4 regions of the Mesorhizobium sp. B2-4-13 genome follow, and region 3 is predicted to be linked to each of the others. Evidence: predicted binding sites of a transcription regulator. Region 3 holds the regulator's gene; each other region holds the start of a gene.

Region 1 (3,755 bases), on a different contig from region 3:
CGAAGACGGCGGCGTCAGCCCAGCGGCAATGTCGTGCCGAAGGCGGCAGGCTCTTATGGCTGGATACGGTTCCTTTGCTTTTTTCAGTTAGTGCTGGCTGGAGGGCTCCGGAGCATTGGCATGGCCAACACGATGGCGATCGAAAAGAAACTGTTGAATTCCGTCCATGACCGGGCAGTTTTCCAGCGCCGCGTGCGCATCCTGTCCGACCGGCTGGCCGACGAACTGGGCCCGGCCGGCACCGTTCTCGATCTCGGCTGCGGCGACGGCTCCATCGCCAAGGCGATCATGGAAAAAAAGCCGGGGCTGACGTTTCGCGGCATCGACGTGCTGATCAGGCCGCAAACCCATATCCCGGTAGAACTGTTCGATGGCAGCACCATTCCCGCCGCGAATGGCTCCTATGACTGGGTGACGATTGTCGATGTGCTGCATCATGCCGACGACCCGGGTCATCTCGTGCGCGAGGCGGCCCGCGTGGCGCGCAAGGGCGTTGTCATCAAGGATCACTCGCGCGAAGGCTTCGCGGCCTACCAGACGCTTCGTTTCATGGATTGGGTGGGCAACAAGGGGCACAACGTGCGCCTGCCTTACAACTATCTCTCGAAGGCCGAGTGGGACGCCATTTTTGCCGCCGCGGGCATCACACCCCGCACCTGGCGTGAGAAGCTGTCGCTCTATCCGTTCCCGGCCAGCGTGTTTTTCGACCGTCGCCTGCATTTCATCGCGACCTTGCGATAGCTAACCGGAGCTGCGCGGAACGCGGCTACGCCGCCTGCGCCATGCGCTCCGAACTCATGCGATAGGAAATCGCCTCGGCCAGATGGATGCGGCCGACACATTCGCTGGCGTCGAGGTCGGCGAGCGTGCGCGCCACTTTGAGCACCCGGTGGTAGGCCCGCGCCGAAAAGGCGAGTTTTTCGCTGGCATCCTTGAGCAGCGACAGGCCTGCGGCGTCCGGCATGGCGATCGTCTCGATGATGGCAGGAGAACAATGCGCGTTGGTGGTGGCGCTGTTGACGCCGAGCCGCTCGAAACGCTCGCGCTGGATGGTGCGGGCACGCGCCACGCGCAACGCCACGTCGGCGCTCTTTTCCGCCCGGTCCGGCCGGATCAGGTCGCTGGCCGAGACCGCCGGCACTTCGATCCTGAGATCGATGCGGTCGAGCAGCGGACCTGAAATGCGCGCCTGGTAATCGGTGCGGCAACGATCGCCGCGCAGGCAGCGATAACCCGGTTCGCCGGCCATGCCGCAGCGGCACGGGTTCATCGCCGCCACCAGCTGGATGCGGGCCGGATAGGTGACGCGATGGTTGGCCCGTGCGATCATGCAGTCGCCGGTTTCAAGCGGCTGGCGCAGCGCATCGAGCGTCTGCGGCGTGAATTCGGGGAACTCGTCGAGGAACAGCACGCCGTGATGAGCGAGCGACACCTCGCCCGGCCGCGCGCGCAGGCCGCCGCCCACCATCGCCGCCATCGAGGCCGAATGGTGCGGGGCGCGGAACGGCCGCCGGTCGGTCAGCTTGCCTTCGCCGAGCTCGCCAGCCACCGAGGCGATCATCGAGACTTCGAGCAGTTCCTTCGGCGCCAGTGGCGGCAGGATCGACGGCAGGCGCTGCGCTAGCATCGATTTGCCTGAGCCTGGCGGACCGATCATCAGCAGATTGTGTCCGCCGGCGGCCGCCACTTCCAGCGCCCGCTTCGCCGTCTCCTGGCCCTTGATGTCGGCAAGGTCGGGCAGGTCGCGCGCCGCCGCGCGGATGCCGGCCTCCGGGCGCGACAGCACCTGTGTGCCGCGGAAATGATTGGCGATCGCAATCAGGCTGCGCGGCGCGAGAATGTCGAATTCCCGCCCCGCCCAGGCCGCTTCCGGCCCGCAAGCGAAGGGACAGATCAGCCCTTTGCCTTCGGCATTGGCGCCGATCGCCGCCGGCAAGGCACCGGCAACGGCGGTGATCGTACCGTCGAGCGACAGCTCGCCCAGCACGACATAGCCAGCCAGCATGTCGCCCGGAATGGCGCCAAGGGCTGCCATCAAGCCGAGCGCGATCGGCAGATCGTAGTGGCTGCCTTCCTTCGGCAGATCGGCGGGCGCCAGGTTGACGGTCACCTTCTTCGACGGCATTGACAGGCCCGACGCATGCAATGCCGCCTGCACCCGCTCGCGGCTTTCCGCCACCGCCTTGTCTGGCAGGCCGACGATATGCATGTTGACCTTGCCGGGCGCGATCATCACCTGCACGTCGACCGGCACTGCCTCGATGCCCTGGAAAGCAACCGTACGAACCCGCGCCACCATTGTCTGCCCCCGATGCCGGCTCGCCCTTGCCCTGTGAACAGGCCGCGAGCGACGTCAACGCAAGACAACCACAGATTTCAGCCCAGGGCAAGAACATTACAGGAACAAGTGAGGTGAGCGCATGGAGCGGCTACTGGCCGGTGCATTCCGAAAGCCGCCGCAACACGCCTAAGATCAAGCTGTTCCGAGATTGGGTCCCAGACGGCTGACGTCAGGGAGAGCGCGAACAGCGCCGGCTCTGAGGCGCCACTCTTGATCAAATCGGGAACATTGGCGCAACCGGTAGCCGCCCAGGTTGCGCGCCGGTTGTGCCCGGCTGCAAAAGCGGAACATGGTTAACACAAACTGAAAACAAATTATGTCCGCTTCCCCTCCACCACGTCCCAGAACAGGCTGGCGATGTCGGCGCCGCCGAAGCGCTTAACCTCGCGCACGCCGGTCGGCGAGGTGACGTTGATCTCGGTCATGTAGTCGCCGATGACGTCGATGCCGACCAGGATGAAGCCGCGCTCTTTCAGCGACGGCCCGATGCGGGCACAGATTTCGCGCTCGCGTGTCGTCAACTCGGTCTTCTCGGCGCGGCCGCCGACATGCATGTTGGAGCGGGAGTCGTGCTCGGCCGGCACCCGGTTGATGGCGCCGACCGGCTCGCCGTCGATCAGAATGATGCGTTTGTCGCCCTTGCGCACATCCTTCAGGTAACGCTGCACGATATAGGGCTCGCGAAACATCTGGCCGAACATTTCGAGCAGCGAGGCGAGATTGCGGTCGGCTTCAAGCATGTGGAAGATGCCGGCGCCGCCATTGCCGTAGAGCGGCTTGACGATGATGTCGCCGAATTCCTTGCGGAAGGCGGCGACTTCGAGCGGATCCTTGGTGATCAGCGTGTCCGGCATCAGGTCCGGGAACTCGGTGACGAAAATCTTTTCCGGGCTGTTGCGCACCCAGGCCGGGTCGTTGACGACCAGCGTCTTTGGATGGATGCGCTCGAGGATGTGGGTCGTGGTGATGTAGTTCATGTCGAAGGGCGGGTCCTGGCGCAGCAGGACGACGTCCATTTCGGACAAGTCGGTGCGCACCTTTTCGCCCAGCGAATAGTGGCTGCCCTTTTCGTCGCGCACCGTCATCTCCTCGACGCGGGCAAACACCTTGCCGTCGCGCATCGACAGCCGGTCGGGCGTGTAGTGGAACAGCTGGTGACCGCGCCGCTGCGCCTCCAGCGACAGGGCGAACGAGGTGTCGCCGGCGATCGACACGGTGGAGACATGGTCCATCTGGACGGCGATTTTCAACTTCATTGCAGGTCCCCAGCATAGTCGACGCAAGCGATATAAGCGTCGCGGCGCGTTCTGCCAATCGCGACCTTTTGAACATTGGGATCAGCAAGGCGCGCCTGCCGGTTGCAGACAAGGCGAGGACTGACATCATCGCTTTCTTAAGCCTTGCCGTGCGACGG
Region 2 (3,755 bases), on a different contig from region 3:
TGGCCGAATGCAGCGTCATGATGGAGACGGCATCGAGCCCGGCATTCTGCTCGGCATCCATGACCAGCGCGACATGTTCGAGGAAGGAGCGCAGCGATTCGTACTCCTCCATCGAACGGATCAGTTCCTTCAGGTTCTCAAGCCGCCCGGGGGCTTCCGCCGAGCGGTCGTTCTTCCACATGTCGGTGTAGCCGCTCTCCTCGAGAATGGTCTCGGCGAGTTCGGTGTGCGGCGTGGTTTCCAGCGCCTTTTGCCAGCGTTCGAAATTGGCCGCGACCTCGCGCAGCGCGGCGCGCGGTTTCGGCTTCAGCTCGTCGCTTTCCGCCAGTGTACCCGCCGCCTCCAGCATCGGGATGCGCAAGGCGCGCGCGGTGTCGTGGATCTGGCGGATGGTCGCTTCGCCCAAGCCGCGCTTGGGCACATTGACGATGCGCTCGAAGGCGAGGTCGTCGGTGCTGTTGGCGACGACGCGGAAGAAGGCCAGCGCGTCGCGGATTTCCATGCGCTCGTAAAAACGCGGACCGCCGATGACGCGGTAGTTAAGGCCGAGCGTGATGAAGCGGTCCTCGAAGGCGCGCATCTGAAAGGACGCGCGGACCAGGATCGCCATATCGTTCAAATTGTGCTTCTGGCGCTGGTAGGCCTCGATGGTCTCGCCGATGGCGCGGGCTTCCTCCTCCGAATCCCAGGCGGCGTGGACGTTGACCTTGCCGTCCTCGGGATCGTTGCGGTCGGTGAACAGCGTCTTGCCGAAACGGCCCTCATTGTAGGCGATGAGATGGGAGGCGGCGCCCAGTATGTGCGCGGTCGAGCGGTAGTTGCGCTCCAGCCGGATGATGGTGGCGCCCGGAAAATCCTTGTCGAAGCGCAGGATGTTGTCGACCTCGGCGCCGCGCCAGCCGTAGATCGACTGGTCGTCATCGCCGACGCAGCAGATATTGACTTTGTTTTCGCTCACGGGCTGTTCCGCGCCTGCCGGCGCGGGCCTTCCGCGGGGGCCTCGCAACGGCTCGGACGCCCGGTCGGGCTTGCGGCCTTCGGCCGAAACTGCTGATTCGTCCTCTGGAGTTGCCGGTCTATAGCTAGCCGCTTCCGTTTTATCCGAAACACCGGAAAAACTTGGAGCGCGCCCACCCGGAGAACCACTTCGCGCTGGTTGTGGTCCGCTCGGCCTCTGCGCCAGAAGCCGCAGCCACATGTATTGGGCAGTGTTGGTGTCCTGGTACTCGTCGACGAGGATGTATTTGAACCGCCGGTGATAGTCCTTCAGCACATCGGGATTGGCGCGGAGGATGCGGATCGGGTGGCAGAGCAAATCGCCGAAATCGCAGGCGTTCAGCGTCTGCAGCCGCTCCTGATAGGACTTGTAGAGCTCGCGGCCCTTGCCGTTGGCGAAGCTGCGCGCATCGCCCTCGGCGATGTCGGCCGGACCCTGGCCCTTGTTCTTCCAGCCGTCGATCATCTGGGCGAACTGTTTCGCGGGCCAGCGCTTGTCGTCCAGGCCCTCGGCCTGGATCAGCTGCTTGATCAAGCGCACGACGTCGTCGGTGTCGAGGATGGTGAAGTCGGACCTCAGCCCGGCAAGCTCGGCGTGGCGGCGCAGCAGCTTCACGCCGATCGAGTGGAAGGTGCCGAGCCACGGCATGCCCTCGACATTGCCTTCGCCGATCAGGATGCCGATGCGCTGCTTCATCTCGCGCGCGGCCTTGTTGGTGAAGGTGACGGCCAGGATCTGCGAGGGGAAGGCCCTGCCGGTGGCAAGGATGTGGGCGATGCGGGTGGTCAGCACGCGCGTCTTGCCCGTGCCGGCGCCGGCCAGCACCAGAACCGGGCCTTCGGTGGTCTCCACGGCCAGCCGCTGCTCGGGATTCAAGCCCCTGAGATAGTCGGGCGCATTGTTTTGGCCGCCGCGGGCAGCCATGGCGCGCGCGGCAATGCCCGACGGGGCCGTGGGCCGCGCATTGGGTTCGTCGAAAAAGGGCATGTCTTCGGAAAAGCCGGACATCTCCCCCGAATGTAGTGATTCGGGAGGGAAAGACCAGAACTGTCTACGTTTTGTTCCGGTAAAGTGCCCGATACGGCGGCTTCACCGATATGGGAACCGCCGTTGTGGAACAATCCCAGGCGGAACGAGGTTGCTGCCCGCGGGTCCGCGACCTACGCTTGACAGGCGCCGCCGTCGGGAGAAAGTTGCACGGGCAACACGCCATGCCGGGTTGCCCTTGCCCGCCCCATGCGCGCAACAGTCGAAGGAGTATCATCTTGGCTGTCACCATCACCTCCCTCATTCTCTTCCTCATAGGCCTGGCGCTTGGCGCCGGCGGCATCTGGTTGGCTTCGCTGGGCGGCAGTTGGTACTACATCATCGTCGGTCTCGCCTTCCTGGTCGCCGCCTGGCTGCTCTACCGGCGCCGTTCCACGGCGCTCTGGCTCTACGCGGCGATCGTGCTCGGCACGCTGGCCTGGGCGGTCTGGGAAACCGGCTTCGACTGGTGGGAACTCGGTCCCCGCGGCGGCATCATCGTGCTGGTGGCGTTGTGGCTGCTGACGCCGTGGGCGCGGCGCGGCCTTGCCGGTCCGGACGGGCGAGCCCCTTTGATCCTTGCCGTGCTGGCATCGCTGGCGGTGGCCGGCTATTCGATGACCACGGACCCGAAGGACATCGGCGGCGCCCTCGACACCGACAAGGTGATCCCCAACGCCAATCTCGGCGGCGATGTGCCTGCGGGCGAATGGCACTATTACGGGCGCACGCAGTTCGGCCAGCGCTATTCGCCGCTCGACCAGATCACGCCGGAAAACGTCGCCAACCTGAAGCCGGCCTGGACCTATCGCACCGGCGACGTCAAGGGCCCCGACGATGTCGGCGAGACCACTTATCAGGTGACACCGCTCAAAGTGGGCGACACGCTCTATATCTGCACGCCGCACAACTTCGCCATCGCCGTCGATGCGGCGACCGGCAAGGAGAAGTGGCGCTACGATCCCAAGATCAAGCTCGACAAGGACCGCCAGCACCAGACCTGCCGGGGCGTCTCCTATTATGCCGACGCAGCAGGCGCCGCCGGCCAGCCCTGCGCGGCGCGCGTCTACCTGCCGACCTCGGATGCGCGGCTGATCGCGCTCGACGCCGCCAACGGGCAGGTTTGCCCGGCCTTCGCCGAGGGCGGCACGCTCAATCTGTTGACGGGCATGCCGTATCCGAAGTCGGGCTATTACTACTCGACCTCGGCGCCGCTGATTGCCGGCGGCAAGATCATCGTCGGCGGGGCGGTCAACGACAATTATTCGACGCAGGAGCCGTCCGGCGTCATCCGCGCCTATGATGCGAGCAGCGGCAAATTGCTGTGGAACTGGGATTCCGGCAATCCGGACCAGACGACGCCGCTGCCGGCCGGCCAGACCTACACCGCCAACTCGCCCAACATGTGGTCGACGCCGAGCGCCGACGAGAAGCTCGGCCTGCTCTACGTGCCGCTCGGCAACCAGACGCCGGACCAGCTCGGCATGGGCCGCAGTGCCAATGTGGAGAAATTCTCCTCCTCGATCACCGCGCTGGACCTCAACACCGGGCAGTTGAAATGGGTGCGCCAGACCGTGCACCATGACCTCTGGGACATGGACGTGCCGGCGCAGCCGAGCCTGATCGACATCACCAAGGCCGACGGCTCCGTGGTGCCCGCGCTGGTCGGGCCGACCAAGCAAGGGGACCTCTATGTGCTCGACCGGCGCACCGGCGAGCCGGTGATTGCGGT
Region 3 (3,755 bases):
TGCGCAATCTGGCGATCTCGGCGATCGCCGTGATCCTGGTCTCGCCTCACGAGGTCGTCGGCCCGAGCTTTCAGATGTCGTTCGCCGCGACCGCGGCCCTGGTTGGCGCTTATGCCGGCTGGGCCGATCACCGTGCGGGAAAGACGCGGCCACCGCCGCCAAAGCGATCCCTGGCGGGGTTCCTGACGCGAAAATTCCTGCTGGCGACAGGAGGATTGGCCATGACGTCCATTATCGCCGGCAGCGCCACGGCACTGTTTGCCATCTGGCATTTCCAGCGGGTATCGCCGCTCAGCCTGTTCGCCAATCTGGCCGTGATGCCGATCGTGTCGGTCGTGATGTTCCTGGCCGTCGCCAGCGCCCTGCTGATGCCATTCGGACTGGATTGGCCGGCTCTCTATCTCATGGGCAAGGGCCTGACAGCAATGATCGCCGTGTCGGCGTGGATATCGGAGCGCTCTCCGGTCGATGGAGTCGGGCTGATTTCGCAGCAATCCGTGCTGCTGGTCACCGTCGCGCTGGTTATCGCGACGATGGCGACGACATGGCTGCGGCTCGCGGCGCTGCCATTCGCGCTTGCCGGCCTGTTGACTGTGTCGCATACGCGCGCGCCCGATGTGCTGATCTCGGAAGATGCGCGGCTGGTCGCGCTGCCGATCGGCAATGGCGAACTGGCCGTCAACCGGGAACGTCCGAACGAATTCGCAACCGACAACTGGAAGCGCGCCCTGATCTCCGAAACAATCGTCAAACCGGAAATGTTCGACACGACAGACGGGCAATTCGATGTTGCCAGTCCCACCGACCTGCCGCTGGGATCGCCCTTCTACTGCCGCGAAGGCCTGTGCCTTGCCAGGCACCCTTCCGGCGCGATCATTGCCTATGTCGAGGACCGCAAGACCACCTGGAAAGCCTGCGCTTTCGCCGACCTGATCATCGTCAATGACGCAACCGCCTATGACGCCTGCCACAATCCACTGGTTCTCGTCGTCACCAAACGGCAGCTCGCCCGCAAGGGAAGCGCTGCCGTCTTCTTCAATCCCCAGTCGGCCACGACCCGGGCCGCGATCGCATTCGCCGTCGACGGACCATACCGGCCCTGGCACGAACAGCGAAAATTCTCACGCGAGGCGAGGGGGCTGCCGCCGTACAAAAAACCCGACAAGCCCGATAACAAGCCGGTTCAGTAGCGCCTGATCAATCCGACCAGCTTGCCTTGTACCTTGACCCTGTCCGGCCCGAAAATGCGCGTTTCGTAGGCTGGATTGGCGGCCTCGAGAGCGATCGAAGCGCCTTTGCGGCGGAACCGCTTCAGTGTCGCTTCCTCTTCGTCGACCAGTGCCACGATAATTTCGCCCGGGCTTGCCGTGTCGGCATTGCGGATAATGACCGTGTCTCCATCGAAGATACCAGCCTCGATCATCGAGTCGCCCTTGACCTCCAACGCATAGTGCTCGCCGCCCATGATCATGTCCGGCGGCACCGAGATCGAATGCGTCTGATGCTGGATGGCATCGATCGGCACACCGGCGGCGATACGGCCCATGACCGGGATGGACACGGCTGAAACCGCATCGTCGTCGTTGCCGGCCGCGGGCAGGCGCGAAGGCGCAGCGGCCGGCCTGATCTGGCGTCCGAGACTGCCTTGGCCAAGGCTGCCTTGGATGACGCTTGGCGAGAACTTCTTTGCCGCATTGAGGCCCGGCGCGATCGAGTCCGGCAGCCGCAGCACTTCCAGCGCGCGCGCCCGATTGGGTAGCCGGCGAATGAAGCCGCGCTCCTCCAGGGCCGTGATCAGGCGATGGATCCCCGACTTGGAGGCAAGATCGAGTGCTTCCTTCATCTCGTCGAAGGAAGGCGGTATCCCGCTTTCCTTGAGCCGTTCGTGGATGAACATCAGCAGTTCATGTTGCTTGCGTGTCAGCATGGCGGCCCCCAAGACATTGAACGAAAGGTTGAACCAGAATCGAAAAAACAAACCCAGAACAAACACTATCTGTTCCAGTTGTGTTCTGCAACCGTTTAAAGTTTAATGAATTTGTTAAGGGGTCTGAAGTTTTTTGCCCGCGACGGCGGGCAGCAACCAGTCCTTTCTGCCATCGGCAGGCGCATTGAAATCGTTTTGGTTAATGGCCTGTGGCCCATCCGCCGACGAGGCTTTGGCATCAGTTAGTTGGAAGGCTTCTCCTCGGAGGGACGTATAATTCGCGGAGCCATTATTCGCGGAACGAAACGAAACCAAAATGCCAACGATTGGTAGCTTCGGGCGGCCATGGATCCGGGCGTTCGGCGCACTCCGGCCAGCGCGTTCGAATAGGCGTCGCGGAAGCGCTGAAGTTATCCCGAACCCGCCTTCAAGCTGCCGGCGCGAGCGGCGTATCTGGTAGCGCCGCTGTCTTCGCTGTGGACATAGACGTGCAGTGTGTAGCCGATATGCGCCGTCATCAGCGCCTTGGCCCGCTCGATGTCACGGTCGAGCGCCGCTTCCATGATCGCGGTATGGTGTTCGATCGCAATCGCTTCGCGCAGCGCTTCGATTGCCTCTTCATAGCCATCCTTGAGGCCGGCCGCGGCCCGCAGTGTCGGCGCCAGACCAAGAAAGCGATGATGCCGGCGCAACTGATCCGAGATCGTCGAGCGGAACCGCAACAGCCAGTCGCATGTGGCGGCGCTCAGCAGCGCCGCATGGAAAGCCTCGTGGTTCTCGTCCCATCTGTCGACGGCCGCGTCCGAGGGATCGTCGACCGCCGTCTTGCAACGCGAGAGCCGGTAGTGGGCGGTGACCACGGCATCCTCCCACTCCCTACCGCCTTTTTCCATAGATTCGAGGAACAGGGGTATCTCGACCACCATCCTGGCGCGTGCCAGATCCTCCAGCTCGGCCCGCGACACCGGAGCCACGGCAAAACCACGATTGCTGATCGCGGTGACCAGGCGTTCGGCCTCGAGCCGCGACAGGGCTTCGCGCAACGGTGTCCAGCCGACGCCATAGGTGCCGCGCAGCGCACTCAGTTTGAGCGGGGCGCCGGGCATGAGGCGCGTGGTCAGGATGTCGCGCCGCAACAGCTGATAGGCGGCTTCCGTTTTTGTGGAACTCGTTTCATTCAGCATGGTGATCAATCCGTCGTCTGGCGAAAAGTATATATGATAGTGCGTCACAGCAACAATTATATATAATGTTTGACACAGACCAGCGGACTCACCATGATCGCCGTAGTAGCCGCGTTTCCAAGCGGCCCTGATCAAATCTGGGAGGAAATGATGTTGAAGTCGAAATCCGCTTGGTTGTCGGGCTTGGCCCTGGCAGGCGCATTGATGGTCAGTGCCGGCAGTGCCGCGGCCGATCAGATCCGTATCGGCATTGCCAATTTCGGCGAGCATCCGCAATTGAACGCCGCCATAGCCGGCTTCAAGAAGGCGCTGACGGATAATGGCTTCGTCGAGGGTAAGGACGTCGTCTACACGGAGAGCCACACCAATTTCGATGCATCGCTGGTGCCGCAGATGATCGCCAAGCTGCAGGCCGAGCAGCCCAAGCTGATCTACACCATCACCACGCCGGTATCGCAGATCGCCAAGAAAGCGCTTGCCGGTTCCGGCATTCCGATCGTTTTTGCCGCGGTCACCGATCCGGTGGCGGCCAAGCTGGTGCCGTCATGGGACGCCGGAGACGAAGGCATGACCGGCGCCAGCGATCTGCAGGACGTCGCCGCGGTGATGGCCTTCACCAAGAAGCTGCTGCCGAACGCCAAGCG
Region 4 (3,755 bases), 220 kb from region 3:
AATTCGCCGCCGGCCAGGAAGCTCGCTGTCTCCCCTGAACGCGCGATCAGGTTCGGCTCAGCCAGCCGACGGGCAAGGCCGCGCTCTTCCAGCGCCTTAATGGCAATGTCGATCGAGACGCCGTTCGACAGCAGTCGGCCGATGATCTCGCCGGTCCCCGCCGCTGGGACCGTGCCCGGATCCAGTGAAATGTCGCGACCGCCGAAGCCGTAGGCGAAATTGGCGCTGTATTTCGCGCCCAGGTCCTGCCCTGCCTGACGGTTGATCTCGACGAACCGGACATTGAGCTGAACCTGCTGCGACGAAGAGATATTGACCGAGTTGATCACTTCCTCATTGCCGGAAAAGCGGCTGGCGATCTTGCTTGCCTTATCCGCTGCAACCGCGTCATCCGCCTCACCCGACAGCACGACACGGCCGTTGGCCGAGCCGACCTTGATCTTGGCGTCCGGCACACTGGCACGGATAGTGTTCGCCAATTGGTCGGTGTCGAGCGTCACCTCGATGTCCACGGTGCCGACGAGCTGCTTGTTCTGGTCGAACAGCGCAATGCCGGTGGTGCCGAGATTGTTGCCCAGCACATAGAAGGATTTGTCGGTCAGCGGGTTGACGTTGGCGATCTCCGGATCACCGATGACGATCTGGTAGAAGGCCGCGCTCGTCATGATCGTCTTGGGCTTGCCCTTGGCAACCTTGATCGACGCATTCTTGGTCGACGAGACATAGACGATGTCGTTGTCCGCCTTCGCCGCTCCGGGCAAGGCAAGCACGCCGCTCGCAGCCAGGGTAAACGCCATTGCCAGGGCGCGCACCAAGCGCGACCGAGCCGTCATTCGATATAGGGTACGCATCAACATTGTCCCGTCCCGCCCGGTCCCCACCGGTCTTTACTTCTGGTCCCGCGTTGGAACCTGATATTCCTCGGCCTGCGTGCCGCGCGTCACGATGATCGTCTTGAATTTCGGCTTCTCCGGCTCCTTCGCTATGGCATCGAACAAGGAGCCGGCCACGGCCTGCGTCTTGGAAGCGACGGATCCGCCGAAGGAAGAGATGGTGGTGACGCCGTTCTTGCCATCGCCGCCTTCGCTGGCGGAGCGAAGCGACAGCGACAGCGTTCCGACGGTGCGGGCAAGCGCCACTTTCTGCGCGCCGTCGCTCGTCACCTCGAGGGTCACGGAATTGGCCACCTGCGGCGTCGTCTGGCGCTCGTCGGCGCCCTGCCCGACGCTGAGCACCTTGGCGTCGGCAACGACGATCTCCGAGGTGATGGTCGAACCGGCAGCCCCTTGCGCGTTCTTGGCGACTTCCTGGATTTCGCCGGCATCGCGCGTCAGCACGACATCGACCCGGTCGCCCGGCGTCACGAAGCCACCGACGCCGGCGATCTCGTCGGTGCGGATGGTGACCGCCCGCATTCCGGGCGTCAGCATGTTGGACAGCGTCGCGCGGCCGTTCGGTCCCGACAGCTTGGCGAGCAGCACCGGCTCGTTGATCTCGATCGGCGACAGCGCGACCCGGCCGCCTTCGCCGAGCAATCCATCGATGGTGGCAAAGGCGCCCTGCGGAAGGGAATCCTGCGGCCACGGGATTTCGCTGAGCTTGGCGCGGTCGAGCTCCATGCCGTAGCGCAACGGCGCGTTCGCCACCACGATGGTCTTGAACTCGATCCTGGGCGCGGCCGGAGCGGCGATCGAGGCCGTTTTCTCCTGGGCATCGGCCTTCGCTTGGCTCTTGACCCAGAAATCCGCGGCAAAGATCGAGATCGCGCCGAAAACGGCGGCGATGCCGATCATCGTTATGGCCTTGCCCCTCACGCCGAAAACCCCTGATGCCCGTCGTTTCTTGTTATGTTGGGCTCACGCTAGGCGGCATTGTTAAAGAATCAGGAATATTGCGCGGCGGCATTTGACCTATTTCCGCCCGCTTGGTTATCGAATGGTTTTAGGGTAAGAGCAGTTAAATCCCCGAACGTAACAGGAACCTCCGTCGCTTGGCGCTGAAAAGCGTGGCAGTATCGACGGGGTGATTCGCAGCTTGGACTCTATGGCAGGCATGGACGACAACAACGATCTTTTCGGCAATCTGGAAAAACAGCCGCAGCCGGTTCGCACGCCGGCGCGCCCGGCGGATCCGCTGGTACAGGCGGCCGCCAGGCGTCCAGCCGCAACCAAGGATGGCAGCGAGGGCTACAGCGCCGCCGACATCGAGGTGCTTGAGGGCCTTGAGCCGGTGCGCCGCCGGCCAGGCATGTATATTGGCGGCACTGACGACAAGGCGATGCACCATCTGTTCGCCGAGGTCATCGACAATTCGATGGACGAAGCGGTTGCCGGCCACGCCACCTTCATCGATGTCGAACTCTCCGCCGACGGCCATCTCACGGTTACCGACAATGGCCGCGGCATTCCGGTCGACATGCACCCAAAATTCAAGAAGCCGGCGCTCGAAGTCATCATGACGACGCTGCATTCGGGCGGCAAGTTCGACTCCAAGGTCTACGAAACATCCGGCGGCCTGCACGGCGTTGGCGTCTCCGTCGTCAACGCCCTGTCGGATCATCTCGAGGTCGAGGTGGCACGTGGGCGCCAGCTTTATCGCCAGCGCTTTTCGCGCGGCGTCCCGGTGACCGGACTGGAGCAGCTCGGCGAAGTCCACAACCGTCGCGGCACAAAAATCCGCTTCCACCCCGACGAACAGATTTTCGGCAAGGGCGCGGCCTTCGAGCCGGCGCGTCTCTACCGCATGACGCGTTCGAAGGCTTACCTGTTTGGCGGCGTCGAGATCCGCTGGACCTGCGATCCCTCCCTGATCAGGGAAAAGGATCAGACACCGGCCAAGGCGGAATTCCATTTCCCAGGCGGCCTCAAGGATTATCTGAAGGCGTCGCTCGGCGATGAATTCCAGGTGACGCGCGAAATCTTCGCCGGCAAGAGCGATAAGCAAGGCGGCCATGGCTCGCTCGAATGGGCGGTGACCTGGTTCGGTGGCGACGGCTTCATCAATTCCTACTGCAACACCATCCCGACCGGTGAAGGCGGCACCCACGAAGCCGGCTTCCGAAACGTGCTGACGCGCGGCCTGCGCGCCTATGCCGACCTCGTCGGCAACAAGCGCGCCTCGATCGTCACCTCGGAAGACGTCATGATCTCGGCCGCCGGCATGCTGTCGGTGTTCATTCGCGAGCCGGAATTCGTCGGCCAGACCAAGGACAGGCTGGCGACGATCGAGGCGATACGCATCGTCGAGACCGCGATCCGCGACCCGTTCGACCACTGGCTGGCCGACAATCCGCAGGAAGCCTCGAAGCTGCTCGACTGGGTGATCGCGCGCGCCGACGAACGGGTGCGCCGCCGCCAGGAAAAGGAAGTGTCGCGCAAGAGCGCGGTGCGCAAGCTGCGCTTGCCGGGCAAGCTCGCCGACTGCACGCAGAACGCGGCGGCGGGTGCCGAACTCTTCATCGTCGAAGGCGATTCCGCCGGCGGCTCGGCCAAGCAGGCGCGCGATCGTGCCAGCCAGGCTGTCTTGCCGCTGCGCGGAAAAATCCTCAACGTCGCCAGCGCCGGCAATGACAAGCTGGCCGCCAACCAGCAGATATCGGACCTGATCCAGGCGCTCGGCTGCGGCACGCGGTCAAAATACCGTGACGAGGATTTGCGCTACGACCGCGTCATCATCATGACCGACGCCGACGTCGACGGCGCACACATCGCTTCGCTGCTGATCACCTTCTTCTACCAGGAGATGCCGGCGCTGGT

The links. The regulator LexA, encoded in region 3, represses DNA repair genes until DNA is damaged. The targets are predictions, from matches to a motif close to TGTTCNNNNTGTGTTCNG.
Region 1: the regulator LexA is predicted to act here: its motif matches at 2,389-2,406, upstream of FJ936_RS23015 (YifB family Mg chelatase-like AAA ATPase).
Region 2: the regulator LexA is predicted to act here: its motif matches at 2,046-2,063, upstream of FJ936_RS24740 (UvrD-helicase domain-containing protein).
Region 4: the regulator LexA is predicted to act here: its motif matches at 1,965-1,982, upstream of parE (DNA topoisomerase IV subunit B).

Annotation. Positions count from the first base shown of each region.
Region 1 covers NZ_VFVB01000009.1:66,763-70,517, reverse strand. Annotated here, with positions in the region: gene FJ936_RS23020 (class I SAM-dependent methyltransferase) at 121-741, shown strand; gene FJ936_RS23015 (YifB family Mg chelatase-like AAA ATPase) at 767-2,299, opposite strand; gene gshB (glutathione synthase) at 2,656-3,597, opposite strand.
Region 2 covers NZ_VFVB01000010.1:176,096-179,850, forward strand. Annotated here, with positions in the region: gene FJ936_RS24740 (UvrD-helicase domain-containing protein) at 1-2,005, opposite strand, end outside; gene FJ936_RS24745 (glucose/quinate/shikimate family membrane-bound PQQ-dependent dehydrogenase) at 2,263-3,755, shown strand, end outside.
Region 3 covers NZ_VFVB01000004.1:593,937-597,691, forward strand. Annotated here, with positions in the region: gene FJ936_RS14800 (ComEC/Rec2 family competence protein) at 1-1,190, shown strand, start outside; gene lexA (transcriptional repressor LexA) at 1,184-1,927, opposite strand; gene FJ936_RS14810 (GntR family transcriptional regulator) at 2,338-3,111, opposite strand; gene FJ936_RS14815 (ABC transporter substrate-binding protein) at 3,262-3,755, shown strand, end outside.
Region 4 covers NZ_VFVB01000004.1:369,758-373,512, reverse strand. Annotated here, with positions in the region: gene FJ936_RS13750 (type II and III secretion system protein family protein) at 1-797, opposite strand, end outside; gene cpaB (Flp pilus assembly protein CpaB) at 888-1,814, opposite strand; gene parE (DNA topoisomerase IV subunit B) at 2,053-3,755, shown strand, end outside.